One region of the Mesorhizobium sp. WSM4817 genome, then DNA from elsewhere that is predicted to be linked to it. Evidence: predicted binding sites of a transcription regulator. Region 1 holds the regulator's gene; each other region holds the start of a gene.

What was found. The regulator PhoB, encoded in region 1, activates phosphate uptake and scavenging genes when phosphate is short. The targets are predictions, from matches to a motif close to TGTCATNNANCTGTCAT.
Region 2: the regulator PhoB is predicted to act here: its motif matches at 2,286-2,302, upstream of AC0L2K_RS19860 (esterase-like activity of phytase family protein).
Region 3: the regulator PhoB is predicted to act here: its motif matches at 5,644-5,660, upstream of AC0L2K_RS20590 (ceramide glucosyltransferase).

Annotation. Positions count from the first base shown of each region.
Region 1 is NZ_JBVVQQ010000018.1:129,944-140,576, forward strand. Features, by position in the region: gene AC0L2K_RS23335 (hypothetical protein) at 196-522, opposite strand; gene AC0L2K_RS23340 (PstS family phosphate ABC transporter substrate-binding protein) at 1,335-2,339, shown strand; gene pstC (phosphate ABC transporter permease subunit PstC) at 2,459-3,847, shown strand; gene pstA (phosphate ABC transporter permease PstA) at 3,840-5,453, shown strand; gene pstB (phosphate ABC transporter ATP-binding protein PstB) at 5,466-6,281, shown strand; gene phoU (phosphate signaling complex protein PhoU) at 6,317-7,024, shown strand; gene phoB (phosphate regulon transcriptional regulator PhoB) at 7,041-7,730, shown strand; gene AC0L2K_RS23370 (ROK family protein) at 7,997-9,244, opposite strand; gene xylF (D-xylose ABC transporter substrate-binding protein) at 9,509-10,549, shown strand.
Region 2 is NZ_JBVVQQ010000014.1:76,704-87,336, reverse strand. Features, by position in the region: gene AC0L2K_RS19860 (esterase-like activity of phytase family protein) at 27-2,225, opposite strand; gene AC0L2K_RS19855 (glycoside hydrolase family 25 protein) at 2,377-3,393, opposite strand; gene AC0L2K_RS19850 (hypothetical protein) at 3,610-3,858, opposite strand; gene AC0L2K_RS19845 (GFA family protein) at 3,979-4,377, opposite strand; gene AC0L2K_RS19840 (alpha/beta fold hydrolase) at 4,565-5,521, opposite strand; gene AC0L2K_RS19835 (SRPBCC family protein) at 5,548-6,033, opposite strand; gene AC0L2K_RS19830 (ParB N-terminal domain-containing protein) at 6,170-6,418, opposite strand; gene AC0L2K_RS19825 (N,N-dimethylformamidase beta subunit family domain-containing protein) at 6,575-8,215, shown strand; gene AC0L2K_RS19820 (aminotransferase family protein) at 8,217-9,596, shown strand; gene kce (3,5-dioxohexanoate:acetyl-CoA acetone transferase) at 9,600-10,529, shown strand.
Region 3 is NZ_JBVVQQ010000015.1:48,943-59,575, forward strand. Features, by position in the region: gene AC0L2K_RS20560 (magnesium and cobalt transport protein CorA) at 1-638, shown strand, start outside; gene AC0L2K_RS20565 (GcrA family cell cycle regulator) at 755-1,273, opposite strand; gene AC0L2K_RS20570 (acetylornithine transaminase) at 1,629-2,828, shown strand; gene argF (ornithine carbamoyltransferase) at 2,845-3,756, shown strand; gene AC0L2K_RS20580 (Hsp33 family molecular chaperone) at 3,919-4,929, shown strand; gene apaG (Co2+/Mg2+ efflux protein ApaG) at 5,129-5,521, opposite strand; gene AC0L2K_RS20590 (ceramide glucosyltransferase) at 5,799-6,953, shown strand; gene AC0L2K_RS20595 (O-succinylhomoserine sulfhydrylase) at 7,000-8,190, opposite strand; SAM riboswitch at 8,264-8,341, opposite strand; gene AC0L2K_RS20600 (2'-deoxycytidine 5'-triphosphate deaminase) at 8,467-9,561, shown strand; gene AC0L2K_RS20605 (ABC transporter substrate-binding protein) at 9,654-10,427, shown strand; gene araD1 (AraD1 family protein) at 10,605-10,633, opposite strand, start outside.

The sequences.
Region 1 (10,633 bases):
TGTGTTGTGCGTCCAAAGCGACGCGCGGCGCTGCAATGGCTGTTTAACGTCGAAGGCCGGATAAGGTTCAACGCGGCTGGCGGTAACGCCGATCAGGCAGCCGAAACCCACCAGGTCGGCTCATGCTCTCGGCCTGCGCGTCTGACCGAACCGCTGCGGCAGCTGCGCAGCAACGTTTTCAAGGCGGCCGGCTGGCTATTCGCAGACCATGCGGACCCGTTTTCCGGGTTGGCTGACGTTCCTGCAGGTGAGCGGTTTCGCCGGCTCGGATGACGGCGTCGGCGGCTGTTTGGCAATCCTGGCGATTTTCCTTCTCGGCGCCGCGGAGGTGTCGATTTTGCGGGCCGCCGCTGTTTCAGGCGTTTCGGGCGCCGCAGGAAAGATATCGGTCTGCAGCAACTGAGGCCGTTCGGCTTGCGCCTGCTGCGGCGGCCGGTCCCAGAACCGCCGGACATCGAGCGGCCTTGGAATGACGACGGTGCCGTCGTAGCTGCGCGAGCAGCCGCCCCCTAGCAGCAGCATCGGGCACACGAAAAAAGGCAGGATCCGTCGCAACATCGGCAACACCCTTGCGGGATCTATAACGCGGCTTCGGTTCTACCGACAACCGTCGGAATACACTGCGGGCAAGGCTAGCGCATGACCCGGAGAATCGGAATCGATTTCGCTGGGGATCATGCGCAAAAATCAAAGTGCCGCAGCGTCCCTGGCGCGACTTTGGCGCGATTGGGGGTCGGGCATGGACGATTGCCTGCCCAAGCCCATCAGCCCTAAGCCCATTAGCCAAGGGGCGCCTTGCTCGAAAAGGTCCGCGGACGGGGAAATCCAGCGCGGGATAGCCACGTCGGCCTATCGGGTCCAGCCGATTCGGCGACGCTTTGCGACAAGACTATGGTGCGATCGCACCATACCAAAGCATGCGTCCGGTTGGAACAATAAGCGCATTCGAGTTCCGCTCCTCCAGTTACGGGCGGGAGCAGCGACCGCCGGCAAGAAGCAGGGTCAGATTTACCCCAACGGACCTGCTTCGGCGATGGCACGGCCGTGACCTCCTTGGCCGCATGCAACGCGCTCCCGCCCGGATTTTCTTTTTCGGCGCCAATTGTTCGCCCGTCCAGGCAAATGCCGGCCGCAATTCGCGCAAGCTGCTGATTCCAGCGGCAAACCACGGCTGTACCGGCAAGACCCGCGGCCCTTCCTTTTGACAGGGCTGTGCGGCGGTTACCGGGCTGACATCAAACTGTCATGTGACTGTAATAATCGGGGGCTATGGCCTCAGCGGGCGCCGAAGGAATGGCGCCCAGAGACCATTTTTCCGAACAGGAGCAGGCCACATGAAGAAATTCCTCCTTACGGCGTCGGCCGCGGCGCTTGCGCTCGCCGCGTCGGCTGGTTATGCCGCCGCGCGCGACCAGATTCAAATCGTCGGTTCGTCCACAGTGTTCCCCTTCACGACGGCTGTCGCTGAAAAGCTCGGCCAGAGCGGAAAGATCAAGACCCCGGTCGTCGAGTCGACTGGCACCGGCGGCGGCATGAAGCTGTTTTGCCAGGGCGTCGGCGAAAATACCGCCGACTTCACCAATGCCTCGCGCGCCATCAAGGATAGCGAGCTTAAAACCTGCAAGGCAAACGGCGTGACGCCGGTCGAGATCAAGGTCGGCTTCGACGGCATCGTACTGGCCAACTCGAAGGCAGGGACTGTCGTCGATCTGACCAAGGAACAGGTTTTCAAGGCGCTCGCCAAGAACGTCGCTGTTGACGGCAAGGTCGTCCCCAACCCCTACAAGAACTGGTCGGATGTCGATGCATCGCTTCCCGCGACAAAGATCGAGGTGCTTGGCCCGCCGCCGACTTCCGGCACGCGCGATGCATTCGTCGAGCTCGTCATGGATGCGGCCTGCCAGGAAGAAGTGAAGGCGGCTAATGAAAAGGGCTGCGGCGAGATCCGCGAAGACGGCGCTTTTGTCGAGGCCGGCGAAAACGACAATCTGATCGTCCAGAAGCTGGAAGCCAACCCCAATGCCTTCGGCGTCTTTGGCTTCTCGTTCCTTGACCAGAACGCCGACAAGCTGCAGGGCCACAAGGTCGATGGCGTCGAGCCGACTTTCGAGAACATCGCATCCGGCGATTACGGCGTTTCCCGCTCGCTCTTTGTCTATGCCAAAAAAGAGCATGTCGGTGTCATCCCCGGCATGCAGGAGTTCATCGCCGAGTACACCTCGGATGCTGCATGGGGTCCTGATGGTTATCTGGCCGACAAGGGCCTGATCCCGCTGCCGGACGCCGAGCGCGCCAAGTCGGCCGAAAACGCCAAGGCCCTGAAGGGCATGGGCTCCTGATGTTTCGGGGTCCGAGCCTACCGCTCTGACCCCTCATATCCTAAAGCACAAAGCGCGGGACCATAGGTCCCGTGCTTTGAGCCGGTGAATGACCGGCGGTCGAGGGGACGTCCCGAATCATGGTCGGTTATCTCGTTGTTCTTCTGGTGGTTCTGGCCGCGGCGGCCTATTGGATCGGCCGGACCCGCGCCATTGCCAGTGTCAATGGCGACGTCGCGCGACTGCATTCGCTGCCTGGCCAGCATGGCATGTTTCTGGCGCTTTTTGCCGCCGGTCCCGCGCTGCTTGCGATCGTGTTGTGGTCGCTGGTAACGCCAGGAATTGAATCGTCGATCGTTACCGACCGCTTCTCCTCCGAGTTGTCGGGAATGGGCGTCCCGCAGGTCGAAGCTTTCATCCGCGACGCTCGCGCGATGGCCTTTGGCGGGCTTGTCGGCTTTGCCGATCCGACGAAAGAGGCGGCCGCCGCCCTCTACAAATCGGTCCATGCGACCAGCACCTGGATCATCTGGACCGTCGCACTCGTGCTTTCCGCGTCCGGATTTTACTGGGCCTATTCACGCATCGCACAGGCCTACCGGGCGCGCCACGTGGTCGAGCGCGTTCTTCGCGCTTTCTTGATCGCCTGTTCGGTGGTCGCGATCCTGACGACGATCGGCATCGTCCTGTCGCTGATCTTCGAGTCGCTGCGGTTCTTCCAACAGGTGCCGTTCTACAAGTTCCTGTTCGGCACGCATTGGTCGCCGCAGAGCGCCTTCACCGGCGCGGGAGCGGAGGCCGGGGCGGTCAACGAGGACATTTTTGGCATGGTGCCGCTCTTTGCCGGCACGTTGCTCATCACCTTCATCGCCATGCTGGTGGCTGCGCCTATCGGGCTGATGGCTGCGATCTACCTTTCGGATTACGCCTCCAAAAGCGTCCGCGCGGTCGCAAAGCCGGTTCTGGAAATCCTCGCCGGCATTCCGACCGTCGTCTACGGCTTCTTCGCCGCGCTGACGGTTGCGCCCTACTTCCGCGGTATCGGCGAAAGCCTGGGCCTCAACGTCGCGTCTGAATCCGCGCTCGCCGCAGGCGTGGTCATGGGTATCATGATCATTCCCTTCGTTTCCTCGCTTTCCGACGATGTGATCAACGCCGTTCCGCAATCCCTGAGAGACGGTTCTGCCGGCCTCGGCGCGACCAAGTCGGAAACCATCCGCAAGGTGGTCCTTCCCGCTGCCCTTCCGGGCATCGTTTCGGCGATGCTGCTTGCCGTCAGCCGCGCAATCGGCGAAACGATGATCGTGGTCATGGCGGCGGGGCTGGCGGCAAACCTCACGGCAAACCCGCTCGAAGCGGTCACCACCGTGACCGTGCAGATCGTGACACTGCTTGTGGGCGATCAGGAGTTCGACAGCGCCAAGACGCTTGCAGCCTTCGCACTCGGCCTGGTGCTGTTCTGCATCACGCTTACCCTCAACATCGTGGCTTTGCGCGTCGTCCAGAAATACCGAGAGCAATATGACTGATGCGATCTCGTCATTCGGCGCCGTCGGACGGCCGGTCAGCGTTCATACCGACGATGCCGCGAAGGCGCGGCTGAAGGGCCGCTACCGCACGGAAAAATGGTTCAAATGGCTTGGCGCTGCAGCTGTCGCGTTGGCCGGCTTGTTCCTTGTGCTGCTCCTGTCGACGATCGTCACGCAGGCGATTCCGGCGCTGCGGCAGAACTATGTGACGCTGCCGATCGATCTTTCAGCGGCCAAGGTCGACCCGGCGAAACTCGACGAAGTGAACTACGACGCCATCGCTCAGGAAGCGCTTACGGCAAAATTTCCGGATGTGAAGAGCCGCCAGGACAAGCGCCTTCTGCGCGGGCTGATTTCCACCGGCACAGGCGTGTTCCTGCGCAAGGATATTGCGGCTGATCCGGGGATGCTCGGAGGAACGGTGGACTATGCGGTTCCACTTGACGATTTTGCCGACCTCTATCTCAAGGGTTTGCTTGCCGACGTCGGTTCGGACGAAGCGATTTCGACAAGCGTCACGCCTTCGGAAACCAGCGGCGACATCGATCTGACCTTCGGCGACGATGCCATGCTGGCGCTGGCGCGCGGCCATGGTGCGACCGAGGGCGAAAACGGCATGTTTACGCTGACGAGCGGCGCGTCGTCGCTGCTGGTCGCGTTCAATGGCGGCACGGTCAAGCTGACCTCGCTGTCGTCTGCGGCCAACGGCACGGTGATCGCAAAAGGCACGGTGATCGAGGCGCTGGACAGCACGGCGCCCGCCGCGAGCGGCCAGGCATTCCTGCGCGTCATCGAGACGCCGGAAGCATCGCGAAAGATTTCGGACAAGGTGATCGTCTGGCTCGACACGCTGAAGAGCGCCGGCCTGATCGAAAGCCGGTTCAACTCGATCTTCTTCTTCACCGGCGCAAGCCGCGAGCCGGAATTGGCTGGTGTCTGGGGCGCGGTCGTCGGATCGTTCCTGACCATGATCGTAACCCTCGCAATCGCCTTCCCGATCGGCGTTTCAGCGGCGATCTATCTTGAGGAATTTGCGCCCAAGAACCGGCTGACGACGATGATCGAAGTGAATATCAACAATCTGGCGGCGGTGCCTTCGATCGTCTTCGGCCTGCTTGGACTTGCCGTATTCCTGAATTTCTTCGGCATGCCGCGCTCAGCCCCGGTGGTCGGCGGCATGGTGCTGGCGCTGATGACCCTGCCGATCATCATTATCGCCTCGCGCGCTTCGCTGCGCGCCGTGCCGCCTTCGATCCGCGAGGCGGCGCTTGGCATCGGAGCGTCCAAGGTCCAGACCGTATTCCATCACGTCCTGCCACTGGCGATGCCGGGCATCATGACCGGCACCATCCTCGGAATGGCGCATGCGCTCGGCGAAACCGCGCCGTTGCTGATGATCGGCATGGTCGCCTTCATCGTCGACATTCCCGGCGGCTTCACCGATCCCGCGACGATCCTGCCGGTGCAGATTTTCATGTGGGCGGATTTCCCGGAAGCGGGGTTCCAGCAGAAGACTTCGGCGGCGATTTTGATTTTGCTGGTGTTTTTGGTCATCATGAATGCCATCGCGGTGATACTGCGCAGGCGCTTCGAGCGGCGCTGGTAAGGAGTAGAGGATATGAACATCATGACGGAAGCCGGCGTCGAGCAGAAACTGAGCAGCGCAACCAACGCCCCTTCGATCAAGATGAAGGGCGAAAAGGTCTCTGTTCACTACGGCGAGAAGCGAGCTCTGTTCGACGTCGATCTCGATGTCCGCGAGCATCAGGTGACGGCGTTGATCGGGCCATCGGGCTGCGGCAAGTCGACGTTCCTGCGTTGCCTGAACCGAATGAACGACACCATCGATATCGCGCGGGTGAGCGGCAAGATCACGCTCGACGGCGAGGACGTCTACGATCCGAAAATCGATGTCGTCGAGCTGCGAGCTCGCGTCGGCATGGTATTCCAGAAGCCGAACCCGTTTCCGAAGTCGATCTACGAAAACGTCGCCTATGGTCCGCGCATTCACGGCCTGGCCAGGACCAAGGCCGAGTTGGACGGCATCGTCGAATCGAGCCTGAAGAAGGCCGGCCTGTTTAACGAGGTCAAGGATCGCCTACTCGAGTCGGGAACCGGTCTGTCCGGCGGACAGCAGCAGCGTCTGTGCATTGCGCGCGCCATCGCCGTGTCGCCGGAAGTGATCCTGATGGACGAGCCCTGTTCGGCGCTCGATCCAATCGCCACCGCCCGCGTCGAGGAACTGATCGACGAACTGCGCCAGAATTATACGATCGTCATCGTCACCCATTCGATGCAGCAGGCGGCGCGCGTGTCGCAACGCACGGCGATGTTCCATCTCGGGTATCTGGTCGAGGAGGGCGCGACCGACAAGATGTTCACCAACCCCGACGACAAGCGCACCCAGGACTACATCACCGGCCGGTTCGGCTGAGCGGTCCGGCGAATTTCGAACACGAGGACAGCACCATGGGTGAACACACCGTCGCATCTTTCGACGAGGAACTGGAGCACATCGACAGGCTGATCCGCGACATGGACGAGCTCGCCGCCGCAATGGTAGCGGCCTCGATCCGCGCGCTGCTTGCGTCGGACAATGCGATGGCGCAGCGCGTCGTCTCGGACGACGCCATCATGGATGCGCGGCAGCGCGAACTCGATGACAGCGCCATCACGCTGATCGCCAAGCGGCAGCCGATGGCGCAGGATCTGCGCGCCGTGGTTGGCGCAATCCGCATGGCGGGCGATCTCGAGCGCATCGGCGATCTGGCCAAGAACATAGCCAAGCGGGTCAGCGCAGTCGGGCAGAGCGCGACGCCGCGTAATCTGTCGCACGGTATCGACGCGATGGCGGACCTCGTTCTTGTGCAGCTGCGCGGCGTGGTCGAGCACTATGTGTCGCGCGATGCCGGCGCGTTGAAGGAACTGCGCGCCGACGACCAGAAGATCGACGTGAAATACACGGCGGTTTTTCGCGAGCTCCTGACCTACATGATGGAGGATCCGCGCAACATCACCGCGTGCACGCACCTTCTGTTCTGCGCCAAGAATCTCGAGCGTATCGGCGATCACGTCACCAACATCGCCGAAAACGCCTACTTTGTCGTGACCGGGCAGCAATTGCCGGCGGACCGCCCGAAGCTCGACGAAACGACGATGTCGGCGCCGGCGACATGACAGGAGTAACCGGCCGATGATCGCGCCGCGCATCATGGTGGTGGAGGATGAAGAGCCGCTGGGCGTCCTCCTCCGTTACAATCTTGAATCCGAAGGCTATCAGGTCGAGGTGGTGACGCGCGGCGACGAGGCCGAAATCCGGCTGCAGGAAAACGTGCCCGATCTTTTGGTGCTCGACTGGATGGTGCCGGCGGTTTCCGGCATCGAGCTTTGCCGGCGCCTTCGGGTGCGCCCCGAAACCGAGCGGCTGCCGATCATCATGCTGACCGCGCGCGGCGAGGAGAGCGACCGGGTGCGCGGCCTTTCGACCGGAGCCGACGACTATCTGGTCAAGCCGTTCTCGACACCGGAATTCATGGCCAGGGTCAAGGCGCTGCTGCGCCGCGCCAAGCCCGAAGTGCTGTCCAGCGTGCTCAAGGTCGGCGACATCATGCTCGATCGTGAATCGCACAGGGTCTATCGCAAGAAGAGCGAGATCCGGCTCGGGCCGACCGAATTCCGGCTGCTCGAATTCATGATGCGCCACCCGGGCCGGGTCTTCTCGCGCAGCCAGTTGCTCGACAATGTCTGGGGCGAGACGATCTACATCGACGAGCGCACGGTGGACGTCCATGTCGGCCGGTTGCGCAAGGCGGTCAACAATGGTCGCATGCCCGATGTCATCCGCACCATCCGCGGCGCGGGCTATGCGATCAGGGAAGACTAGGGGATGTGCTGATATTCAGGTGATGCCGGCCTGCGAACGGCTGATACCTGCGCTTACCTACAGCGCCGCGCACCCTGTTGGGCACGCAAAGGACGCTGTAGAACTTTGATTTTGCGCACGACCTTTCCGAAATCGATCTCGATTTCGGGGTCATGCGCGGGCTCACGTACCCAAAAGTACGCTCCGCTCCGGTTCTCGGAACCCACCATTCTCGACTCGGCCTGACCTGAATCTCAACACACCCCAAGTCGCGACCCGGGAATCCTTCAAGCCACGTTCTTTCCGACCGAGCCGGCTCGTGCCTGGATGCTCGGCGCGAAAATCTCCTGATCGACGAAGCTTAGCGCCCGCATGGCGCAGCCTTCGCGTATCAGCGGCAGCTCGTTCGGCTCGGTGTCGAAGGAAATCGAACCCGAATGCTGGCCGCCGGCGGTCTGGGCGATGGCCTCGCGCAGGGCCGGCTCGATCAGGTCGAAGGCGGCAGCGCTGGCGCCGACCATGGCCACCGGCGCCGGATCGATCAGCGCAAACAGGCTGCCGAGCCCGAAGCCGAGCGCCTCGCCGGCCTTGCGGTAGGCTTCGCGCTCCGGTCCGTCCATCTCGCGCGCCCGGGCCGCCAAGGCCCGCATGTCGGCGTCGCTGACATCGGCGACCGGCTCGGCGTTCTCGCTCAACAGCCTTGCGTTGCGCCAGATGGCGTAGTTGCCGGCATAAGCCTCGACGCAGCCGCGCCGCCCGCAGCGGCAAAGCGCGCCGCCCGGCCGATGGATCATGTGGCCGAATTCGCCGCCTGAGGAGTGGGTGCCGGTGAACAGCTCGCCCTTCAGCACCAGCCCCATACCGATGCCGTGCGAGAGCAGGATGGCGATGAAATCGTCGCGGTAGCGATCCGGGTGGCGCCAGCGCAGCGCCACGGCCATCATGTTGCAGTCGTTCTCCATGATGGCCGGGATGCCGAACTCGCGTTCCAGAATGTCGGCGAAGGCGATGTTCGTCTGCGGCGTGATCGGCGACCACAACATGGCGCGCGCGTGGGAATCGGTGATGCCCTGGATCGCCAGCGCGATGCGGGCGACGCTTTGGACATCGAGGTCGGGATCTTCGAGCCGGCGCCGGACGATGGCGACACATTCGTCGATCAGCGCGTCACGCGACATGGTCAGCGTGTCCAGCCGGCGCTGTTCCTCGGCGACCACTTGTCCGGCATAATCGATGACGGCGACCGACAGGAAATTCAGCGACAACACGACGGCCAACACCGCAGCGGCTTGCGGATTGAGGCTGAGGCCGACCTGCGGCCGGCCGCGTTTCAGCGAAACCGTCTCGCTCGCCTTGCTCTCGGCCAGGATGCCTTCCTGGATCAGGTCGGCAGAGATCGCCGATATGGTCGAATGGCTGAGGCCGGTGGTCGCGGCGATCTCGGTCCGCGACGGCTGGCCTGCCCGGCGCACGGCCGAAATCACCATCGCCCGGTTGCGCCGGCGCAGATCGTCATGACGGATTCCCACCGACATTTTTTGTTTCCTCCTCATTGCCGCGGCCGCTCATGAATCGGAAGCCGTCGGTATGTCGGACAAATACTGGCAGAAGCAAAAGGGGCTGTCATTATTTATTCCGAGCCTCGAAAAAATCTCGACAGGACGTCAAAATCCATCAGAAATGTGTTGACAGTGCTTCGGCCTTGGACCAGTATTTTTTCGAGGCTCGAAAAAAATAGAGCCTTTGTGCCGGCCTTCGGGCCAGTTGGTCGCGCCCTACGCGGCGCAGGGAGGAATATCATGAAGAGATTCGCAGCCGCCATTCTGGCGGGGGTCGCCATGTCGCTGACGCTCGCGTCGGCCGCGCAGGCCAAGGACAAGGTCATTGGCGTTTCGTGGTCGAACTTCCAGGAAGAGCGTTGGAAGACCGACGAAGCCGCCATGAAGGCGGCGATCGAGGCCGCCGGCGATAAATATATCTCCGCTGACGCACAGTCCAATCCCGGCAAGCAGCTGACCGACGTCGAAAGCCTGATCTCGCAGGGCGCCAACGCGCTGATTATCCTTGCGCAGGATGCCTCGGCCATCGGTCCGGCGGTGCAGAAGGCGCTGGACGAAGGCATTCCGGTCGTCGGCTATGACCGGCTGATCGAGAACAAGGACGTCTTCTATCTGACCTTCGACAACCAGGAAGTCGGCCGCATGCAGGCCCGCGAAGTGTTCAAGGTGGCGCCGGAAGGCAATTACGTCTTCATCAAGGGCTCGGGCGCCGACCCTAATGCCGATTTCCTGTTCGCCGGCTCCATGGAAGTGCTCAAGGATGCCATCGACAGCGGCAAGATCAAGAATGTCGGCGAGGCTTATACGGACGGCTGGCTTCCCGCCAACGCCCAGAAGAACATGGAACAGTTCCTGACCGCCAACGACAACAAGGTCGATGCGGTGGTTGCCGCCAATGACGGCACCGCCGGTGGCGTCGTCGCGGCGCTGACGGCGCAAGGCCTGGCCGGATCCGTCCCGGTTTCGGGCCAGGACGGCGACCATGCCGCGCTGAACCGTATCGCGCTCGGCACACAGACCGTATCGGTGTGGAAAGACGCGCGCGAGCTCGGCAAGAACGCCGCCGAGATCGCCTCGCAGCTGGCCGACGGCAAGCCGATGACAGACATTGCCGGTGTCAAGGATTTCACCACGCCGGGCGGCAATGTCGTCAAGTCGCTGTTCCTGACGCCGATTGCCATCACCAGGGACAATCTCAACGTCGTCATCGACGCCGGCTGGATCAAGCAGGAAGAGGTCTGCGCCGGCGTGGCGGCGGGCACCGTCCCGGTCTGCAACTGATCCGCCTTCGCCAAAAAACTTGAAACGCCGCGGCTTCACGCCGCGGCGTTTTTTCAAAAGAGTTGTTTTTCCGCGTCTCGCGGG
Region 2 (10,633 bases), on a different contig from region 1:
GGGGAGAAGGGAGAACTGCTCCAGCCTCAGTTCACCGCGCTGATGTTGCCCAGGCGTAAAAACAGCGTTTCGCCGGAAGAATCATCGACGCCGTCATTGTCCGTGGCGACGAAGATATCGCCGTTCTTGTCGAGGGTGAAACCTTCGACCTTGTCGATGACATAGCCGTTGGTGGCTGATTTCAGGTCCCCGATGATGTCGCGCACCAGCGTCTTTTCGACTACCGGCAGTTTGCCGCCGAGCTTGGCAGGCTTGAAGGCGTCGAGCGCCACCGAATAGATGCGCTTCACCTTGGCCAGGTCGCCGATCTGGTTGTCGCGTTCGAGGATGTAGAGCTTGCCGTCATGCGTGGTGATCTCCGACAGGCCCATCCAGCCGGCTTCGGTCGCTTCGAGCGGATAGCGCACCGCCGACCATTCCTTGGCCTTCGGCTTGTAGGCCAAAAGCTTGACCTGGCCCTTCGGATCGTCGACCCATTCGCGCTGCACGGCCATTACCAGCGTCAGGTCGTCGCCCTCGCCGATCGCGGTGATGCCTTCGAGACCGAAGCGGCTCTGGTGGGCGAGCAGTTCCATCGGGAAGCCAATTTCCTGCTTGACCACGCCCTTGTCGTCGACGCGCAGGATGGCGTGCGGGACGAGCTTTGCCGGATCGCCTTCATTGGCCAGCCAGAAGCCGCCTTCACCGTCGGCGACAAGACCCTCGATGTCGAGCTTCTGTGCAGGATGGCCATCACGCGTGACGATGGTCTTGCCGGTGATCAGCGCCGGCGTCTGCGTGGCATCGATCTCGAAGATCGATGGCGCGTTGGCATAGAACGAGTCCGAGGCAGCGAACAGCTTGCCGGCAGTGTCACCGGCAGCGAGCGCCGAAAGCGCGCCCCAGCCGAGCGGCGTGCCGTCTGCCGTGGGCTTTGCCGTGATCATCGGGTAAGTGGCGGGGCCTTCGGAGCGGTCGTAGATCATCACGTGCGAGCGGGCGAGCCCGTCCTCGACCAGGTCGGCCTCGTTGGCGGTGACCAGGAGATTGCGCGACGGGATCGCGACCAGGCCTTCGGGGCCGATGCCGGACGGCAGGATCTGCACAAACTGAGGCTCCGCACCCGTGTCCTTGTAGACGCCGACAACGGAGCCACGCTCGGACGCGACGAACAGCAGCCTGTCCTCGTCGAACGTGCCGGTCTCAAGACCTTCCGGCTCGACGCCCTTCTTGTTGCGGTCGTCGGGATAATGGCCTGCATTGGCGACCTGGTACTCGAAGGACGGACCGGAATCGTAGAGGACCTCGCCCTTCTTGCTGAAGATCGTGAAGCTGCGCGTGCCGCCCTTGTAGTCGCCTTCGTTGGCGACGGCGAGGCGGTCATTGTCGAGCCATTTCACGGCGTCGGGCTCGCGCGCGACGTTTTCGATCTTGCCATCGAAGGACAAGGCGCCGTTCTTCCTGGTGTCGATCTTGTCCAGCGTGGCGGAGCCTGCGGAAAAGTGCGCGGCGATCGCGCCGGTTTCGGCGTTGACGATGGCAATGTAGTTGTTTTCCTGCAGCGTGACCGCGATCTCGCCGGCCTCGTTGAAGGCGACGAATTCCGGCTCCGGATCTTCCGCCGCGACTTCGGCAATGCCCGCCAGGTTGACGGTCTTCATCGTCGCGCAATCAGGCTGGCCTTCTGCAAGCGTGAAAATCCTGAGGTCGCCGGCCGGCATCTGCGGAATTTCTCCGTCGTTCAGCTCCTCGTCGCGCTCGTTCTCGATGGCGATGGCCAAAAACTTGCCGTCCTTGCTGAACGCCAGCGAGTCCGGCTGGCCGCCGAGGTCGCAGGTGCTTTCGATCGCCTTGGAGGCAAGGTCGATAACGGTGAGGTTGCCCGAAGGCCGGGCTTTGCTCTGAGACGTGGTGACGCCGGCCAGCACCTTGCCGCCGATGACCACAACCGAGGTCGGCTCGCCGTCGACCTTGACGATGCCACCGGCCTTGGGCGCCTTGGGATCGGCGATGTCGATGAAGCCGACCGCACCGAGCGGGCTGTCGGAATAAACCAGCGTCATGCCGTCTTCGCTCGCCGTGATGATCTCGGACGAGGTCGGCGTGGTCCTGTCGACGTCCGCCGGCAGGTTTCCGGCGACTGCGAAGCTCGCGACCCGGTTGAACATCATGTCGGCATGGGCCGGCAGCGAAACCGAGGCAGCAAGCGCTGCCGTCAGGACGAAAAGCGCGGAATGGCGGGGCACGGGTGGCGTCTCCTGTTCGAATGGAAGCCACCTGCTTTGCGGGAACGACATTTCAATGCGATGACGGATCGACGACACTTCCGCGACAGGTGGTCAGGTCCGTCGATATTCACCTCATGCTGGTCTGCAAATGGGCACTTTGTTCGGCCGCCTACTCCGCCTCGGCCACCATCTGCCGCCCACCAACCCAGTTCCGCCAGGCTCTCTCGTCGCCGTGGAAGACGTTGAGGTCGATGCGGCCCCTCACCCCATGCGACAGGCCGGAGCCGGAATACTGCCAGAACACCCATTTGCGGCCGGGATAGACCTTTGACGGGTGCTGCGCCACCGCGCGCAGCCAGAATGGATAGTCCAGAAATGCGCCTCTGAGATTGTCGCGGTAGAAATCAGGCGCGGTGTAGATGATGGGCCGCTGGCCGTAGTGGCGCTCGAGCTTGTCCATGAAGACCTGCATCTTCTCCAGCACCTTCTGCCGCGACGGCCGCCGCTTGCAGCTGGATTCGCCGTTCCACTCGACATCGATCACCGGCGGCAAGGCGCCCTCGACCCTCGGCACGTTGCGGATGAACCAGTCGGCCTGCTCACCAGCGGTGCGGCACCAGTAGAAGAAGTGATAGGCGCCGCGCTTGAGGCCGGCGGCGTCGGCATTGCGCCAGTTCTTCCTGAACATCGGGTCGAGGTGATCGCCGCCGTCGGTCGCCTTGATGTAGGCGAAGTTCGCGCCCTGCGCGCGCAGCTTCGCCCAGTTCACGTTGCCCTGCCAGCGCGAGACGTCGACGCCGTGAACGGCCAGGTGCCTGGGCGATGCCCTGCCGAAATTGATCGGCTTGGCGTCACGAAAACGATGGCGCTGGACCGGCTCGGCAAGGATCGGTGCTGCCCGTGCCAGCCGCTTCGGCGCCACCAAGGCAATCGGCTCGACGGGTGGCTCGATGCTTTCGGCAGGCTCCGGAGTGGCCATCGCCACAGTCTGCTCCGTCGCCTCCTCCGGCGCGAAGTCGGGTTCAGCATCGGCAGCGCCGACCGACGCCACCGGCGCGGGCGGCCGCACAACCGAGCTGGTCGTCTCGCTGGACGGCACTTGCAGCGCGTCGACGCCGGACGTGGACGTGCAGCCGGCAAGGCAAAGTGACGCGATCGAGAAGATGACGACGCCTGATAACCGCATCTGGACCTGTACGCAGAACACAACAGACCGATGGCAAGACAACGCCGCCGGACAAACCAGTCCGGATTACTAACAAGAAATTACCAACAAAGTTTGAATCAAATTGTTAGGGCAGAGGGGCTGGGCAAGGCGCTCGCTCTATCACCGTAGCGGTGAGAGCCTGGAAACGCCGCAGGACCGAAGGCGCGCGAAGGATCGCCGACGCCAGGCCGCTGCTTAGCCGCACAACCATAGATTGTGGCAGCTCTCGGCTACCATATGAGCGGGCGGGACGGAGCGGTCGGTGCCAAGGCGATCGGAGTTTGGGCGATCGGTGACGGGATTGACCGACGCATCGTCATCCCGGCGAACCTTTTCTTCGAGCAGCGAGCGAAGCTCGGCCGGCTGCACGTGGTCACGCTCCATCACCAGCTTGATCATCGGATCGCTCAAAAGCTCATCCAGGGTGTTAATTCTGTCGTTCATCTGTCGCCTCCTTCGACTGCCGACCCGCAGGCAATAGATAGGCGGCAATGATGGCTCGCCAATGACGCTTTGCCGGCTATCTCGTGTCTCGGACGAAAAAATTTGGGCACGCCCTGCGCCTCAGTTGGGCGGGGGCGCGCCTTCATATTGCGGCAGTTCGTCGTCGAGTTGCACCCAGGGCTGCTTCGAGGCGGTCCAGATATGCATCTGCGGTTTGAACATGGAAGGATCGTCGAGCGAGCCGGAGGTGATGCCGATGATGCCGGCGGAGTCGCGCCGGGAAAACATCGTCGTGCCGCAGCCCGGGCAGAAGCCGCGCTTGAGATCGGGCGAGGAATTCACCGTCGCCACCGGCCCGTCAATGGTCACATCGTCGATACGGAACAGCACGCGGGCGTTGAAGGCCGCGCCCAGCGCCTTCTGGCAAAGCCGGCAATGGCAGACGCGCTCGTTGATCGGCGCGGCCTCAGTGCGGTAGCGCACTGCCCCGCACAGGCAGCCACCCTGATATTTCGCCATTGCCTTAGCCCGTCTTTCTGAAGATTGGCAGGAAGGTAGCTGCCGGGATAGGAGCGTCAATTGAAAAGCTTTGATGGCGCCATCTGTTGGCGTGATGCGGCAGGCCGAATGTACGATCAGGCGCGATGCGCAACGAGCGTCGCCGGCCATCTCGCGGGAGGACGGCCGGCAGGCAGTTGTCAGGCGGTCAGTGCGTTTCTCTGACGATCTCGTCCCAGGTCTTGACGTTGGTCTCGCCATTGAGGAAGGGCAATGCGGCGGCCACCAGTTCCGGCGCGAAAAACACGTCGTAGTGGGTGCGGTTCGGCAGGATGGCCAAGCGGTTCTGCGACAGGTCCTCGCGCATCCAGCCGGCGTCCTTCAGCCCGCCGCCGAGCATCTGATAGAACTTGATCTCATGCTCGGGCCGGTACATGTCGCTGTCGCCAAATATCAGCATGACCGGCATCTTCAGCTTCGCCACGTCGGCGGAGTAGTCGTAGTCCTTGCGCATATGGGTGCCCAGCTGGTCGAGCAGTTTTGGAAAATCCTGCGGGTGCGGCGCGACCGCCACGTAGGATTTGTACATCGGCGTGTCCTTCATCATGTCGGCCATCGCCGCGCCGATCTGCGCCTGCTGAGTACGCATGTCGGCATAGAAGCCGTCCGAGGCATAGCCGGTCGAGACCAGCACCAGCCGGCGCACTGTCTCGGGATGCTGGACGGCCATGCGGAAGGCGACGCCGCCGCCCAGCGAGTAACCCATGACGTCGACTTTGTCGTAGCCGAGCGCCTTGACGATCGCCGCCATGTCGTCACCCATCGCCTCAAGGCTCAACGGCCGATCGCCGAGCGCGGTGCGGCCGTGACCATGCAGGTCGACGCCGATGACGGTGCGGCTTTCGGCAAGCTTCGGCAGGATCGGCGCGAACATATCGGTGGTGCCGAGACCACCATGCAGCAGAAGCAGCGGCTCGCCCCGGCCATAGACGGCGTAATAATAATTCAGGCCGTTGATCGGCAGCAGGCCGGATTTCGCCGGCTTCGGCATGGCTTTCGTTTCGCTGGTCATGGACGGCTTTACGTCCTCGGCATTGCTGGCGCCCGGCGCGGCGAACAACGCCGCGGCCGAGGCGAAAATGGCGAAAAACATCGATCTGGACATGTCGGTCTCCTTGCGTCCCGCCGATATCAAAGCCGCCTGGCGACTTCTTCGAGCTGGTCGGCGCACTGGCCCCAGCCCTCGTGAAAGCCCATCTTCTCGTGCTCTTCGCGGTCAGTGACCGACCAATGCGCAACCCGGGCGATGTAGCGGGTCTTGCCCTCGCCCTCATCCTCAAAGGTCAGCACGACCGTCATGAACGGCTTTTCGGACGGCTCCCAGGCCTTTGTGTAGGCGTCGGTGAGAACGATCTTTTTGCCCGGCACGACTTCGAGGAAGACCCCGGGGTTCGGGAATTCGTTGCCGTCGGGACCGGCCATCACAACCAGGCTGGAGCCGCCGGTGCGTACGTCCATTTCGGCGCGCGGCGTCGTCCACGGCTTTGGCGCGAACCATTGCGTCACGAGCTTCGGCTCGGTCCAGCAGCGATAGACGTTCTCGCGCGGCGCATCGATGATGCGGGCGAGAACCAGTTCACGGTCGGAGCTGGGGGCGATGTCGAGCTTGGTCGTCATGATGGTCTCCTCACTTGCTTGCAAAAGGGTTGCTTGAATGCCGGTTTCCGTCTCAAGGACGAGCGGGCAACGCACAGCCCGACACGGTCTCGCGAAAAATCTCGCTAGACCGATTTAGGCGGGCGGCCGCGTAAACCTAGTGGCGCTTGGCTTGCACCAGATAGGCTTCGATCTCGGTCTCGCCGAGCCACTTTGCCGCTTCCAGCCGGTGCAGGCCTTCAACCAGGATATGGCGCTTGCCGTCGTGGCGCACCTGGATCGGCGTCTTCATGCCGTTTTCCAGAATGTCCTCGGCCAGATGCCGAACGGTCTCGGGATGCAGCGTCTTCCTGCGCGCGGTCGGCACGTAGATGTCGTCCACCCTGACCTTTTGCACTCTCAGCATGTCGGCTCCCGCGGCGGAAAAGGCCGCCTTTTGAGAGATAGTCGGTTTGACAGGCAAGGCCAAGGCCGGCTGTCAGCTATCGCTGGCCCGATCGTTTCCGATTGACGCTTGCCGAGCAGATGGCCGAAATGGCGATCTTCGATCATGCCGGTAGCCATGACTGACTTGCCGACCGAATTCCCCGATTTCGGACTGACGCCCCACCAGCGCCGGCAAGCGGTGCGCGGCCACTACTGGGAGTGGCCGGGCATGGACGGCGAACATGGCGAGATCTGGTGCTACAGCGACCGTTTCTCATACCGTCGGGGCGAGACGGTGACGCTGCATGTCAGCTCGACGGCCTCCAGCTTCAGCATGGCGATCGTCCGCGACGGCGGCATCGAGACGAAAATGTTCGAGAAGGCCGGGATCGCGGCACGCTGGCAGGATACACCCGACCAATGTTCGGTCCTAGGCTGCGGCTGGGACGCGTCGTTTGAATTCCGCGTCGGCGACGACTGGCCGTCCGGGGCCTATCGCGTCACGCTGACGGCGGATGGCCGCGATGGCAAGCCGGTCCGCTGCCACCATCTTTTCATCGTTACCCCGCAGCCCGGCAAGAAACGGGGTCGTGTGCTGCAGGTCGCCGCCACCGGCACCTGGCTTGCCTACAACACTTGGGGCGGCTCCAATCATTACGAAGGCATCACCGGCCCGAACCGCGACCAGTATGCCCCAATGGTGTCGACGAAGCGGCCATGGTGCCGCGGCTTTGTTGTCCTGCCGAAGGAGGCGCCGCGCGTGCCGCTCGCGGTCGCCGTGGCGCCCAAAACCGTGCCGCGCTATCCGCATATGGAATGGGCCTTCGCCACCGGCCATTCGAAGAAATACGCCTCGTCGGGCTGGGCAAGCTATGACAGCCACTTCTTTCGTTTTGCAGAGCGTGCCGCCTATCCGGTCGACCTTGCCAGCCAGCACGAATTGCATTTCTCGCCCGAAATCCTCGACGGCTATGACTGCGTCGTCTTCGTCGGCCATGACGAATACTGGACCTGGGAGATGCGCGACGCTGTCGACGCCTACATCGAGCGCGGCGGCCATGCGGCGCGCTTCGCCGGCAATTTCATGTGGCAGACCAGACTGGAGGACGAGGGCCGCCGTCAGGTCTGCTACAAATACCGCGCCCGCGCCGAGGATCCGGTCTATCGCGGCGGCGACGTGACCCGCGCCACCAACTCCTGGGAAGCACCGGAAATCGGCCGGCCGGGTGCGACGACCTTCGGGCTCAATGCGACCAGGGGCATCTACGCCGGCTGGGGCGGTTGCGCACCGCGCGGCGTGCGCGGCTTTCCGGTCTACCGGCCTGAGCATTGGGCGTTCGCCGGCACAGGCATCTATTACGGCGACCTGCTCGGCGCCGACAGCCATGTCTATGGCTACGAGGTCGACGGGCTCGACCACGAGATCCACGGCGGCCTACCCTACCCGGCGCCCGACAGCGGCGCGCCGGATGGGCTGGAAATCCTTGCGGTCGGCATGGCTGCGCAAGTCGAGGAGAGCACCGACATCCCGTTCGAACACCAGTTTCTCGGCGACGAGGATGGACGCTTCACCGCCGAAACGCTGTTCGGCGAGGCGAGCGACGCCAATCTCGACAAGGTCAAGCGCGGCAACGGTATGATCGTCAATTTCCGGCGAGGCAAGGGCGAGGTGTTCCACGCCGGAAGCTGCGAATGGGTCGCCGGCCTGCTAAGGCAGGACGCGATGGTCGAGCGCGTCACCAGGAATGTACTCGACCGCTATCTCGGAAAGTCCTGACATGCTGAAGTCCCAGACCCCTGCCCCGGATACCGAGACGCGCCTGCCGTCGCATCTGTTCTATCTGTCCAGCCTGCGCCGGCCGCTGGTCGACCGCGCCGAAGGCATCTACATCTGGACGCAGGACGGCCGCCGCTTCATCGACGGGTCGAGCGGACCGATGGTCGCCAATATCGGTCATTCCAACCGCAACGTGCTCGATGCGATGAAGCGGCAGATGGATCGCGCCACCTTCGCCTACCGGCTGCATTTCGAGAACGAGCCGGCCGAGGACCTGGCACGGGAGTTGGCCGGAAAGCTGCCCGAAGGCCTGGACCGGATCTTCTTTGTCTCGGGCGGTTCGGAAGCGACGGAATCCTGCGTCAAGCTGGCGCGGCAATGGGCTGTCGCCACCGGACAGGCCAGCCGCTGGAAGGTGATCACGCGCTTTCCATCCTATCATGGCGGCACGCTCGGGGCGCTCGCCGTCACCGGCGATGATGCGCTGGCCGAAACCTTTGCGCCGATGATGCAGGTCATGCCGACCGTGCCGGCGCCGGCCGCCTGGCGCGACCGCGACAATCTCTCGATGGAACAGCGCGGCGTCCGCTACGCCGACATGCTGGAGGAGAAGATCCTCGCTGAGGGGCCGCAAAGCGTGCTCGCCTTCATCATGGAGCCGGTCGGCGGCGCTGCCACCGCGGCGCTGGTGGCGCCGGACAGCTATTATCCGCGCATCCGCGAAATCTGCGACCGCTACGGCATCCTGCTCATCCATGATGAAGTGATGAGCGGTGCCGGCCGCACCGGCAAATTCCTCGGCGGCGACCATTTTGACTGCAAGCCCGACATCGTCGCGCTGTCGAAGGGGCTGGGCTCGGGCTATGCGCCGCTCGGCGCGCTGGCGGCATCCATGCGGCTGGTGCAGCCGCTGCTCGCCTCCGGCGGCTTCCAGCATGGCCATACCTATGCCGGCAATCCGCTCGCCTGCGCCGCCGGGCTCGCCGTGCTTGGCGAAATGGACCGTCTCGACCTGATCGCCAATGCGGCTGGCATGGGCGATCTTTTGATGGCTGAGTTGAAGGGCCTGGCCAAGCGGTTTCCGTTCGTCGCCGACGTGCGCGGCAAGGGACTGCTGCTAGGCGCCGAGATGGTCGCCGACCCCGATACGCTGCGGCCGATCGCACCGGCGAAGAAGGCCACCCAGCGCCTGCTCGACCTCGCCTATGAGCGCGGCCTGATCATCTATGGGCGAAAGGTCAAGGGCGGGGTCGACGGCGACAATTTCATGGTGGCGCCGCCGATGATCGTCACGGCCGAGCAGATCGGCGAGATCGTCGCCATCATCGGTGACTCGCTGCAGGTCCTGGCCGGCGAACTCGACCTGCCGGTCGAAGGCTGAGCCATGGCGCCGCGAAAAGTCATCATCACCTGCGCCGTCACCGGGTCGGTGCACACGCCGTCGATGTCACCGCATCTGCCGGTGACGCCGGACCAGATCGCCGCAGAGGCGATCGCGGCTGCCGAAGCCGGCGCCTCGATCCTGCATCTTCACGCCCGTGATCCGAAGGACGGGCGGCCGACCGCCGATCCTGATGTGTTCATGCAGTTCCTGCCGTGCATCAAGCAGGCGACATCAGCGGTGATCAACATCACCACTGGCGGCTCCTCGCTGATGACGCTCGACCAGCGGCTGGCCGCACCACTCAGGGCCGAGCCCGAAATGTGCTCGCTCAACATGGGCTCGATGAATTTCGCGCTGTTCCCGATGCTCGACCGGTCAAGGGAGTGGCAGCACGAGTGGGAGCCGAAACTGCTGGACGCGACCCGCGACACGATCTTCAAAAACACCTTTGCCGATATGGAGACCGTGCTCGAAAGACTTGGAAAGGGCTGCGGCACACGCTTCGAATTTGAATGCTACGATGTCGGCCACCTCTATTCACTGGCGCATTTTCGCGATCGAGGTCTGGTGTCGGGACCTCTGTTCATCCAGTTCGTGTTCGGCATTCTCGGCGGTATCGGCGCCGATCCCGACAATCTGGTCCATATGAAGCGCATCGCCGACAAACTGTTCGGCGACAGCTACCAGTTTTCGGTGCTGGCCGCCGGGCGCCACCAGATGCCGATGATTGCGATTGCGGCGGCGATGGGCGGCAATGTCCGCGTCGGGCTGGAGGACAGCCTTTACGACGGCCGCCAGCTGGCAAAGTCTAATGCCGACCAGGTGCGCCGCATCCGCAGCGTGCTCGACGGGCTGTCGCTGGACGTCGCCACGCCCACCGAGGCGCGCGAGATGCTGGCGCTCAAGGGCGGTGACCGGGTGGCGTTCTGAGATGGTTATGGCCTGAGATGCTTGCGTTCCGTCCCACCCCCCTCTGTCCTGCCCTCTTTGCCACCACTTGGCATCTCCCCCTCAAGGGGGGAGATTGGACATCA
Region 3 (10,633 bases), on a different contig from region 1:
GGCACGGTCCGTCGACTTCTTATGCCGCCGTTCGCCAGCATTGGGAAAGCTGCCCGCATTCGCTAGCCAAAGGCGAGGATTTCGTCCTCTATGCCATTCTCGATTTCATCGTCGACAACTACATGCCGGTGCTCGAGCAGATCGAGGACGAGGTCGAGGCGATCGAGGACAGGGTTCTGCTGAAGCCGATGACCGGCTCCGACATAGAGCGGCTCTACATGCTGCGCCGCGATCTCTTGCGCCTGCGCAACGCCGCGCTGCCGCTGGTGGAAGTCTGCCGCCGGTTGACCAGCGCCGACCTGCCGCAGATCCATGCGGCCATGCACCCGCTGTTCCGCGACGTCACCGACCACATCCGCACCGTCCAGGAGAAGATCGACAGCTTGCGGGAGGTGCTCGCATTTGCCTTCGAGGCGAGCCTCCTGGTTGGCCAGAGCCAGGAAACGGCGATCACCAAGAAGCTCGCCTCATGGGCTGCAATCCTGGCGGTGCCGACGGCGCTCGCAGGCATCTACGGCATGAACTTCAACGACATGCCGGAACTTAGGATGGAATATGGCTACCCGGTCGTTCTGGGAGCGATTATTTTGGTCTGCTCGGTTCTCTACTGGCGCTTCCGCAAGAGCGGCTGGCTGTGAAGAGTAGGGCAGTAGGGCAGTAGGGCAGCAGGGCAGCAGTAGGGCAGTAGATAAGATGGCGCCTCACGAGCGCAGTCTTTTCAGTTCACCACATACTGCCGTACTCCCTTACTCCCCTACCTACTGCGCCGCCGCTCCGAAGCGGGCTGAAACGCAACGCGGGCGTGATACTTGCAATAGGGTCCGGTTTCGGCCGCGTCGTTGCCGCAGAAATGGAACTCCTCCGAAAGCGGATCGCCATTCGGCCATTTGCATGTCCGCTCGGTCAATTCGACGAGCTGCAGATGCCGCGAGATCGGCACGACGACGTTCTGGACCGGACGGACATAATGACGCGTCACCGGTACGGCGTCGAATTGCGCCTGCAGCGCGGTCGCGCCGATCGACGTGGTGATATGCCGCGCAGTGCTCGCGGCCCGCGACACCGATTTCTGCACGCTCGATCCCTGCACGCTCTTCTTCTGGCGTGCCGGCGTGGCAGTCGCGCGTCCGCGGCCCGACAGTTTCAGCCGATGCACCTTGCCGATGACGGCATTGCGGCTGACACCCCCAAGCTGTGCGGCGATCTGGCTGGCGCTCAGCCCCTCCGACCACAATTTTCTAAGAAGTTCGACCCGCTCGTCAGTCCAATTCATGAGACCGCGCTCCTGCTGAAATGTGCGGCGATCGGAATCCTTCCACGATCCGGCTTCCGCCGGGCAGACACCACATATATCGGGTGATTAGGTCCGCCGCACGAAATCTAGTTATTTCTCGACCTATAATTACCTTATGCGCTGACTCGGTGACAAGAGTCCGAGGGCCAACACGAATCGGTTTTTTCGGTTTTCCCCAACTTGCCCGGTCGCTGATGAGCCGGCGTCTCGCTGGAAAGCTTGCCGCGCGTCCTTGCGCGACGTTTTCGTTGACTTCATGGCCGAAAAACACGATAAGCCGCACAGGCCGCCGCTTTGGCGGCTTTTTGATTTTCCGGTTCCGGAGACGCATATAATGAGCGGTTCGGCGCTTTTCGAGACCTTTACCCGCGCACCCCTGGCCTTCGACCATGGGGAAGGCACTTGGCTGGTCACCGACAAGGGCGAGCGGTATCTCGATTTTGGCGGCGGCGTTGCCGTGAATTCGCTGGGCCACAGCCATCCGCATCTGGTCTCGGCACTCACCGAGCAGGCGACCAAGCTCTGGCATGTCTCCAACCTGTACGAGATTCCGGGGCAGAGCCGTCTGGGCGAGCGGCTGGCCGACGCCACCTTCGCCGACAAGGTGTTCTTCACCAATTCCGGCGCCGAGGCGCTGGAATGCGCCATCAAGACGGCGCGGCGCTACCATTTCGTAAAGGGCCATCCCGAGCGCTTTCGCATTGTCACCTTCGAAGGCGCCTTTCATGGCCGCACGCTGGCGACCATCGCCGCCGGCGGCCAGTATAAATACCTGGAAGGTTTCGGCCCCAAGGTCGAAGGTTTCGACCAGGTCGGCTTCGACGACATCGACGCCGCCGAAAAGGCGATCACATCAGAGACCGCCGCGATCCTGATCGAGCCGGTGCAGGGCGAGGGCGGTATCCGCCCGGTGCCGACGCAGTCGCTGAAGCGGCTGAGGCAGCTCTGCGAACAGCATGATCTGCTGCTGATCTTCGACGAGGTCCAGTGCGGCATCGGCCGCACCGGAAAACTGTTCGCGCATGAATGGGCTGGCGTCACGCCCGACATCATGGCGGTCGCCAAGGGCATCGGCGGCGGCTTCCCGGTGGGCGCCTGCCTCGCCACCGACGAGGCCGCTGTCGGCATGACCGCCGGCGTGCACGGCACCACTTTCGGCGGCAATCCGCTGGCGATGGCGGTCGGCAACGCCGTGCTCGACGTCGTGCTGGCAGATGGTTTTCTGGAGGATGTGCAGCGCAAGGCGTTGCTGCTGAAGCAGGGGCTGGCGGGTGTCGCCGACGAATTTCCCGATGTCATCGAAGACATCAGAGGCAGCGGCCTGATGCTCGGCCTGAAATGCGCCGCGCCCAACACCAAGGTGAACATGGCGTTGCGCGACCAGCATCTGCTGGCGGTTCCGGCCGGCGACAACGTTCTTCGCCTGCTGCCGCCGCTCACCGTCACCGACGCCGAGATCCATGCGGCGCTCGACCGCATCCGCGCCGGCGCCCGGGGCCTGTCGGACGCCATCGCCGCGGCTGCGGCGAAATAACAGTCGGAAGACCCACATGAGCCTTCGCCATTTCACCGATCTTTCCGCCGTTTCCGAGGGCGATCTGCGCCTTATGCTGGACGATGCCGTCGTGCGAAAGGCAAGGCTCAAGGCTGGCGAGCGGACAAAACCGCTTGAAGGCAAGGTGCTGGCGATGATCTTCGACAAGCCGTCGACGCGTACGCGCGTGTCCTTCGACGTCGGCATGCGCCAGCTCGGCGGCGAGACCATCATGCTGACCGGCGCCGAGATGCAGCTCGGCCGCTCCGAAACCATCGCCGACACGGCCAAGGTGCTGTCGCGCTATGTCGATGCGATCATGATCCGCACCACGTCGCATGACCGGCTGCTGGAGCTGACCGAGAACGCCACCGTCCCCGTCATCAACGGGTTGACCGACGATACCCATCCCTGCCAGCTGATGGCCGACATCATGACCTTCGAGGAGCATCGCGGCCCGGTCGCCGGCAAGACCATCGCCTGGACCGGCGACGGCAACAACGTGCTGCATTCACTGCTGGAGGCCTCGGCGCGGTTCCGCTTCAACCTCAACGTCGCCGTGCCGGAAGGCAGCGAGCCGGCGCAGAAGCATGTCGACTGGTCGAGGGCGCATGGCGGCAAGTTGAACTTCACCCGCTCGCCCGAGGAGGCCGTCCACGAGGCCGACTGTGTCGTTACCGATTGCTGGGTGTCGATGGGCCAGGAGCACCGTGCTCGCGGCCACAATGTCTTCTCACCCTATCAGGTCAATGCGGCACTGATGGCGAAGGCAAAGTCCGACGCCTTGTTCATGCACTGCCTGCCGGCGCATCGCGGCGAGGAGGTCACCGACGAAGTCATCGACGGCCCGCATTCGGTGGTGTTCGACGAGGCCGAGAACCGGCTCCACGCGCAGAAGGCGGTTTTGGCCTGGTGCCTCGGCGCTTGATCCGGGCTGCCGTGATCCGGAACGCCTTGATCAGGACCGCCATGATCCGGGCCGCCTTGATCCGGGAGTGCGTGATGCCTATCTCAGGCGCATCACGCAAATCGAGCGCGTTTCGACGCATGCGCCCCGGAGGGCGGCATCGCCGCGCCCCGGAGCTTTGTCATGTTGGAAACTCGTCAATTGGCTGAACATCAACCCAAACTCGGCGAATTCGGCTACGCCGGCGACGATCATGTCGTGCCCTTCGAGGTCGGCCCGCTCGACGTGCGCGGCCGTACCGTCCAGCTCGGGCCGATGCTCGACGCGATCCTCGGCCGGCATGACTATCCCGAGCCGGTCGCCCGCCTGCTGGCGGAAGCTTGCGTGCTGACGGTGCTGCTCGGCACTTCGCTCAAATTCGAAGGCAAGTTCATCCTGCAGACCCGCACCGACGGGCCGGTCGACATGCTGGTGGCGGATTTTTCCACGCCGCATGCGCTGCGCGCCTATGCCCGCTTCGACGCCGATCGGCTGGAGGCACTGACGTCTGCCGGCGAGACCTCGCAGCGGACGCTGCTCGGCAGCGGTGTCCTGGCGCTGACTATCGACCAGGGCGCCCACACGCAGCGCTATCAGGGCATCGTCCAACTCGACGGCGAGACGCTGGAGGAGGCCGCCCGCACCTATTTCCGGCAGTCGGAGCAGATCCCGACCGATCTCAGGCTTTCGGTGGCCAAGCTGTTGACGCCCGGCATCGGCGGTGCCCGCGAGCAATGGCGCGCCGGTGGCATCCTGGCACAGTTCCTGCCGCAATCGCCCGAACGCATGCGCGTGCCCGACCTTCCGGGTGGCGACGGCGATCCGCGCGAGGAGATCCATGATCCGGCCGACAATTCCTGGCAGGAACTGCTCGCGTTGCTTGGCACCATCGAGCCGACGGAACTGATCGACCCGACGATCGGCGCCGAGCGGTTGCTTTACCGGCTGTTCCACGAGCACGGCGTGCGCGTCTTCGGCGGCGTGCCGGTAGCCGACCAGTGCTCATGCTCCAGGGAGAAGATCCGCGGCATTCTCGGAGGCTTCTCCGCCGACGAGATCAGGGACAGCACCGAGGATGGCGGCATTCACGTCGCCTGCGAATTCTGCTCGAAGCAATATGACTTCGACCCGGCGGAATTTGCTGCGGCTCAATAGAATTGAAATCACCGACGAAGCGTTGGCGCTGCCCCTCACCCTTACCCTCTCCCCGTGAAGAACGGGGAGAGGGGGCGCCAGCGTTGCGACAGGTTGTCCAGTTCATAGATAGATGGGTTCCCTTTTACCCGTTCACTATACGGAGAAGGTGCCGGCAGGCGGATGAGGGGCAGCACGACCTTCCGGCCATCTATCTCTCTCAGTTCACCGTCCGCCGCGTGCCCGGCAGGTCGAGCGAAAAGGCGGGGATGGCGACGTCGAACGTCTCACCCCGCTTATTGCGCATCGTGTAGTGGCCGACCATGATGCCGGATGGCGTCGAGAGTGGGCAGCCAGACGTATACTGATAACTATCGCCGGGATTGAGTTCAGGCTGGTCGCCGACAACGCCGGCGCCGCGCACCTCCTCGACCCGGCCGGTGCCGTCGGTGATCTGCCAGTAGCGCGACAGAAGCTGCACGAATTCATCCGACTGGTTGTCGATGGTCACCTGGTAGCCCCAGACATAGCGGTTCTCCGACGGGTCGGAGCGATCTTCCAGATAGAACGGCCTGACCTGCACTTCGATGTCGCGCGTGACGGCGCTGTACATAAATCACTCCACACTATGCAGACGGAACATTCGACCCTCTCCGCAGTTTGGTCAACGGGGTGCGTCCCCTCGGTGTCTGCCATCGTTGCCCGAATTTGTTAAGCGCAGGTGCCGAACAACAATGTCATTTAAGTGACACGTGACAATGATGGTGTGCAGGGCCGGGGATGGTGTGCAGGGCCGGGGATGGTGTGCAGGGCCGGGCGACTCAGCATTCTGTCGAACTGTTGAAAACGGCTTTCATGCGGCCGGTTTTTTCTGGAGCGACCAGATATTGATGGAATTGACAGTCACAGCCGCCTTGCTTTCCATAGCTCTGCTTGTTGTCAATCTCGCCAGCATCCTGCTCGCTTCGTTGAAGCTGAAGCGGCCTGGCAGGATCACGCCGCCAGCCGCCAAGGCGCCGCCGGTATCGATCGTCGTGCCGTCGCGCGGCGTCGAGCCGTTTACCGAGGAGACGCTCGAGCGCGCCTTCTCTCTCGACTGGCCGCGCTATGAGCTCATCTTCTGCGTCGCCCATGCCGACGACCCGGTGGTCGGGCCGATCACCGATGCGATCGCCCGCTTTCCGGCCGTGCCGGCCCGGCTGCTGGTCGGCGACGACCGCATCAGCGGCAATCCGAAACTCAACAATTGCGTGAAGGCCTGGGAGGCCGCACGCCACCACTGGGTCATCCTTGCCGATTCCAACGTCCTGATGCCGAGGGACTATGTCCAGCATCTGATGACGGCATGGCGGCAGGACACCGGCCTCGTCTGCTCGACGCCGATCGGCTCGCGGCCGGACGGGTTCTGGGCGGAGGTCGAATGCGCTTTCCTCAACACGCTGCAGGCCCGCTGGCAATATACCGGCGAGGCGCTCGGCCTCGGTTTCGCCCAGGGCAAGAGCATGCTGTGGAACAAGCCATTGCTCGACGCCAATGGCGGCATCCGTGCGCTTGCCGCCGAGATTGCCGAGGATGCCGCTGCGACCAAGCTGGTCAACGGGCTCGGACTGCGCGTCAATCTCGTTGCCGCGCCCTTCGAACAGCCGCTCGGCTTGCGCACATTTGGCGAAATCTGGTCGCGCCAGGCCCGCTGGGCACGCCTGCGTCGCGTCACATTCCCACTGTTCTTCGCGCCCGAGATCCTGATCGGAGCGGCGCCGCCCCTGGTGCTTGCGCTGGTTGCGGCAGCAGGCGCCGGTTTCAGCCTGCCGGCTACCGCCATCGCCGTGCTGATAGTCGCCTATCTGCCGGAATGCGCTCTCGCCTCGGCCAAGGGCTGGCACCTGTCGCTGCGCATGATCCCGGCGATGGTTGCGCGGGACGTGATGCTTCCCGCCATCTGGGTGCGCGGCTGGCTCAGCGGTGCCGTCGACTGGCGCGGCAACACGATGACCATCCAAACCAGCGCCGTTGCGGAATTGGAAGAGACGCCGTCGGGCGCCTGACCGCGCCTGCTTTGCAGATTAGAGCGCAGCAGTTCGGCGCGTATCCCTACCTGGCGGCTTTCAAGGCCTGCTCGATGTCTTCGAGCAGGTCGTCAGTGTCCTCCAGTCCGACGGATAGCCTGAGCGTGCCTGGCCCGATGCCAAGTTCGGCCCGCGCCTCGTCGCTCAGATTCTTGTGTGTCGTCGTCGCCGGATGGGTGATCAGGCTCTTGGCGTCACCGAGATTGTTGGAGATCAGCACGACATCGAGCGCGTTCTGGAAGGCGAAGGCCGCCTGCTTGCCTCCCTTGACGTCGAGGCAGATCAGCGTCGAGCCGCCCGACATCTGCTTCTTGACGATCGCCGCCTGCGGGTGATCGGCGCGGCCGGGATAGATGACGCGGACAATTTCCGATCGCTCGGCGAGGAAGTCCGCGATCCGGCCGGCACTTTCCGTCTGCTGGCGCACGCGCAGCGGCAGCGTCTCCAGGCCCTTCAGCAGCGTCCAGGCATTGAAGGGCGAGAGGCTGGGACCGGTGTGGCGGAAGTAATCGTGCAAATTCTCGTCGATCCACTTCTTGTCCGACAGGATGATGCCGCCGAGGCAGCGCCCCTGGCCGTCGATGTGCTTGGTCGCCGAATAGACGACGATATGGGCGCCGAGTTGCAACGGCTTCTGCTGCAAGGGCGTGGCAAAGACGTTGTCGACGATCAGCCGCGCGCCAATCGAATCGGCAAGCGAGGCTACGGCTGCGATGTCGACGACCTCCAGCGTTGGATTGGTCGGGCTTTCAAGGAAGAACAACTTGGTGTTGGGCCTGACCGCCTTTTCCCAATTGGCGACGTCGGTGCCGTCGACCAGCGTCGCCTCGATGCCGTATTTCGGCGCCAGCGTCTCGACCACCCAGCGGCAGGAGCCGAACAGCGCGCGCGCTGCCACGATGTGGTCGCCCGCCCGGGCACTGCACAGCAACGCCGCCGTCACCGCCGCCATGCCGGATGCGGTGGCGCGGGCATCTTCGGCTCCTTCCAGCGCACACATGCGCTTCTCGAACATGTCGACCGTCGGATTGGCATAGCGCGAATAGATGAAGCCCGGTTCCTCGCCCTTAAAGCGGGCTTCCGCCGCCTGCGCCGTGTCGTAGACATAGCCTTGCGTGAGATACATCGCCTCGGAGGTTTCGCCGAAGCCGGAACGCAGCGTTCCTGCATGCACGAGGGCGGTCTGAGGCTTCCAGTTGCGCGTTTTGCTCGTCATCACCTTGTTCCAAACACAAAAAATGGTCCAAACACAAAAAAACCGGCCGCGAAAGTCGCAACCGGTCGTACGGCCTTTCGGCCCGACGGTCCTTTAGCGACTTGTTTAACGTGGCTGCAAGCCGACCGGCCAAATCACCACGGGATAACGATCCTTTAGACCTGCGCCGCGCTTGCGTCAATTGCCGGCATGATTAAGAGGTTTGTACCAGCGGGTTCCACGGCAAGAACCTGCGACAAGACGAGACCACGCCCGGCCTTCGAGCGGAGCCAGACTTTGCGGCAGACAGGCATTCTTCCGGATCAGGATATTTCCGCGCTGTACCAGTCGGGCGCGCTGAAGTCGCCGCGCGCGCTCGACGCCGACCAGGTCCAGCCGGCCAGCCTGGACCTCAGGCTTGGCGACAAGGCCTGGAGGGTGCGCGCCTCCTTCCTGCCCGGCCCCAACCACAGGGTTGCTGAAAAACTCGACCGCCTGAAGCTGCACGAAATCAATCTCACCGATGGTGCGGTGCTGGAGACGGGCTGCGTCTATATCGTGCCGCTGCTCGAGAGCCTGGCGCTTCCGGCAAACATTTCCGCCTCGGCCAACCCAAAAAGCTCGACCGGGCGGCTCGACATCTTCACCCGCGTGATGACCGATCGCGGCCACGAGTTCGACAAGATCGCCGCCGGCTACAACGGCCCGCTCTATCTCGAAGTCAGCCCGCGCACCTTTCCGATCGTCGTCCGCGCCGGCTCGCGGCTGTCGCAGATCCGGTTCCGCACCGGCAATGCGCTTTTGTCGGAAAGCGAGCTGCACGAATTGCACCGTGCCGAGACGCTCGTCGCCACCGAGCCGCCGAACATTTCCGGCGGCGGCATCGCACTGTCGATCGACCTCGATGGCGACAAGGACGGGCTGGTCGGCTACCGCGGCAAGCACCACACCGGCCTGGTCGATGTCGACAAGCGCGCCGCGCAGGATGTCGTCGATTTCTGGGACCCGCTCTACAAGAGCGGCGCCGGCGAACTGGTGCTCGATCCGGACGAATTTTATATCCTCGTCAGCCAGGAAGCGGTGCATGTGCCGCCGCTCTATGCCGCCGAGATGACGCCCTTCGATCCGCTGGTCGGCGAATTCCGCGTCCACTATGCCGGTTTCTTCGATCCGGGTTTCGGCCATTCGGCCTCGGGCGGCACCGGCAGCCGGGCCGTGCTCGAAGTGCGCAGCCACGAAGTGCCGTTCATCCTCGATCACGGCCAGATCGTCGGACGGCTGGTCTACGAGCATATGCTGAAGCGGCCGCAGGCGCTCTACGGCACAGATCTCGGCTCGAACTATCAGGCACAGGGCCTGAAACTGTCGAAGCATTTTCGCGCCGCGCGCTGATCGCCCGCTATGATCAGACCATGCTTGCCTGACCCCGCGGGCCGTGCTTGGCTGTGCCTAGCCGTCAACGCGGTTGAACAAGGGGAACAAAAATGCACATTTCAAGATGGATCGCATCGGCAGCAACAGCCGTCATGCTGGCGATGTCAGTCGGGTCGCTGTCGGCGCAAGCACAGGAAAAGTTGAAGATCGCCACTGAAGGCGCCTATCCGCCGTTCAACACCATCACCGCGGATGGCAAGCTCGTCGGCTTCGACATCGACATCACCAATGCGCTTTGCGCTCAGATGAAGGTCGAATGCGAACTTGTCACGCAGGACTGGGACGGCATGATCCCGGCGCTCCAGGCCAAAAAGTTCGACGCCATCATCGCGTCCATGAGCATTACCGAGGAGCGCAAGAAGCAGGTCTCCTTCACCAACAAATACTATACGACGCCGCTTTCGCTGGTGGCCTTGAAGGACAGCGATATTGCCTCGACCGAACCGGCGGCACTCGCCGGCAAGACAGTCGGCGCCCAGGCTTCGACCACCCAGGCCGACTATGCCCAGGATGTCTATGGCAAGGCCGGCGCCGAGGCGAAGCTCTATCCAACCCAGGAGGAGGCGGTCGCCGACCTGATGAACGGCCGTCTCGATGCCGTCCTTTCAGACAAATTCGTGCTGATGGACTGGATGAAGAAGTCGAGCGACGACTGCTGCAAGATGGTCGGCGACGTCAAGGGCACGGAGACCGAAGCCGGTATCGCCGTGCGCCAGGAAGACACTGCGCTGCGCGAAAAGCTCAACGCCGCAATCGACGCGATCGTCGCCGACGGCACCTACAAGAAGATCCAGGCCAAATATTTCGACTTCGATATTTATTGAGAGGTCGAAGCTGCCAATCTCCCCCCTTGAGGGGGAGATGGCCGGCAGGCCAGAGGGGGTCGGTCCGGCCGGGCCTGGCTCTCTTTATCGCAGACGCAGGGGGCTGGCGCTCCACGCGAGACGACCCCCTCTGTCGCCCTCGGCGACATCTCCCCCTCAAGGGGGGAGATCACGCCGTCACAGCGCCTTCACCGCCACCTTCACCG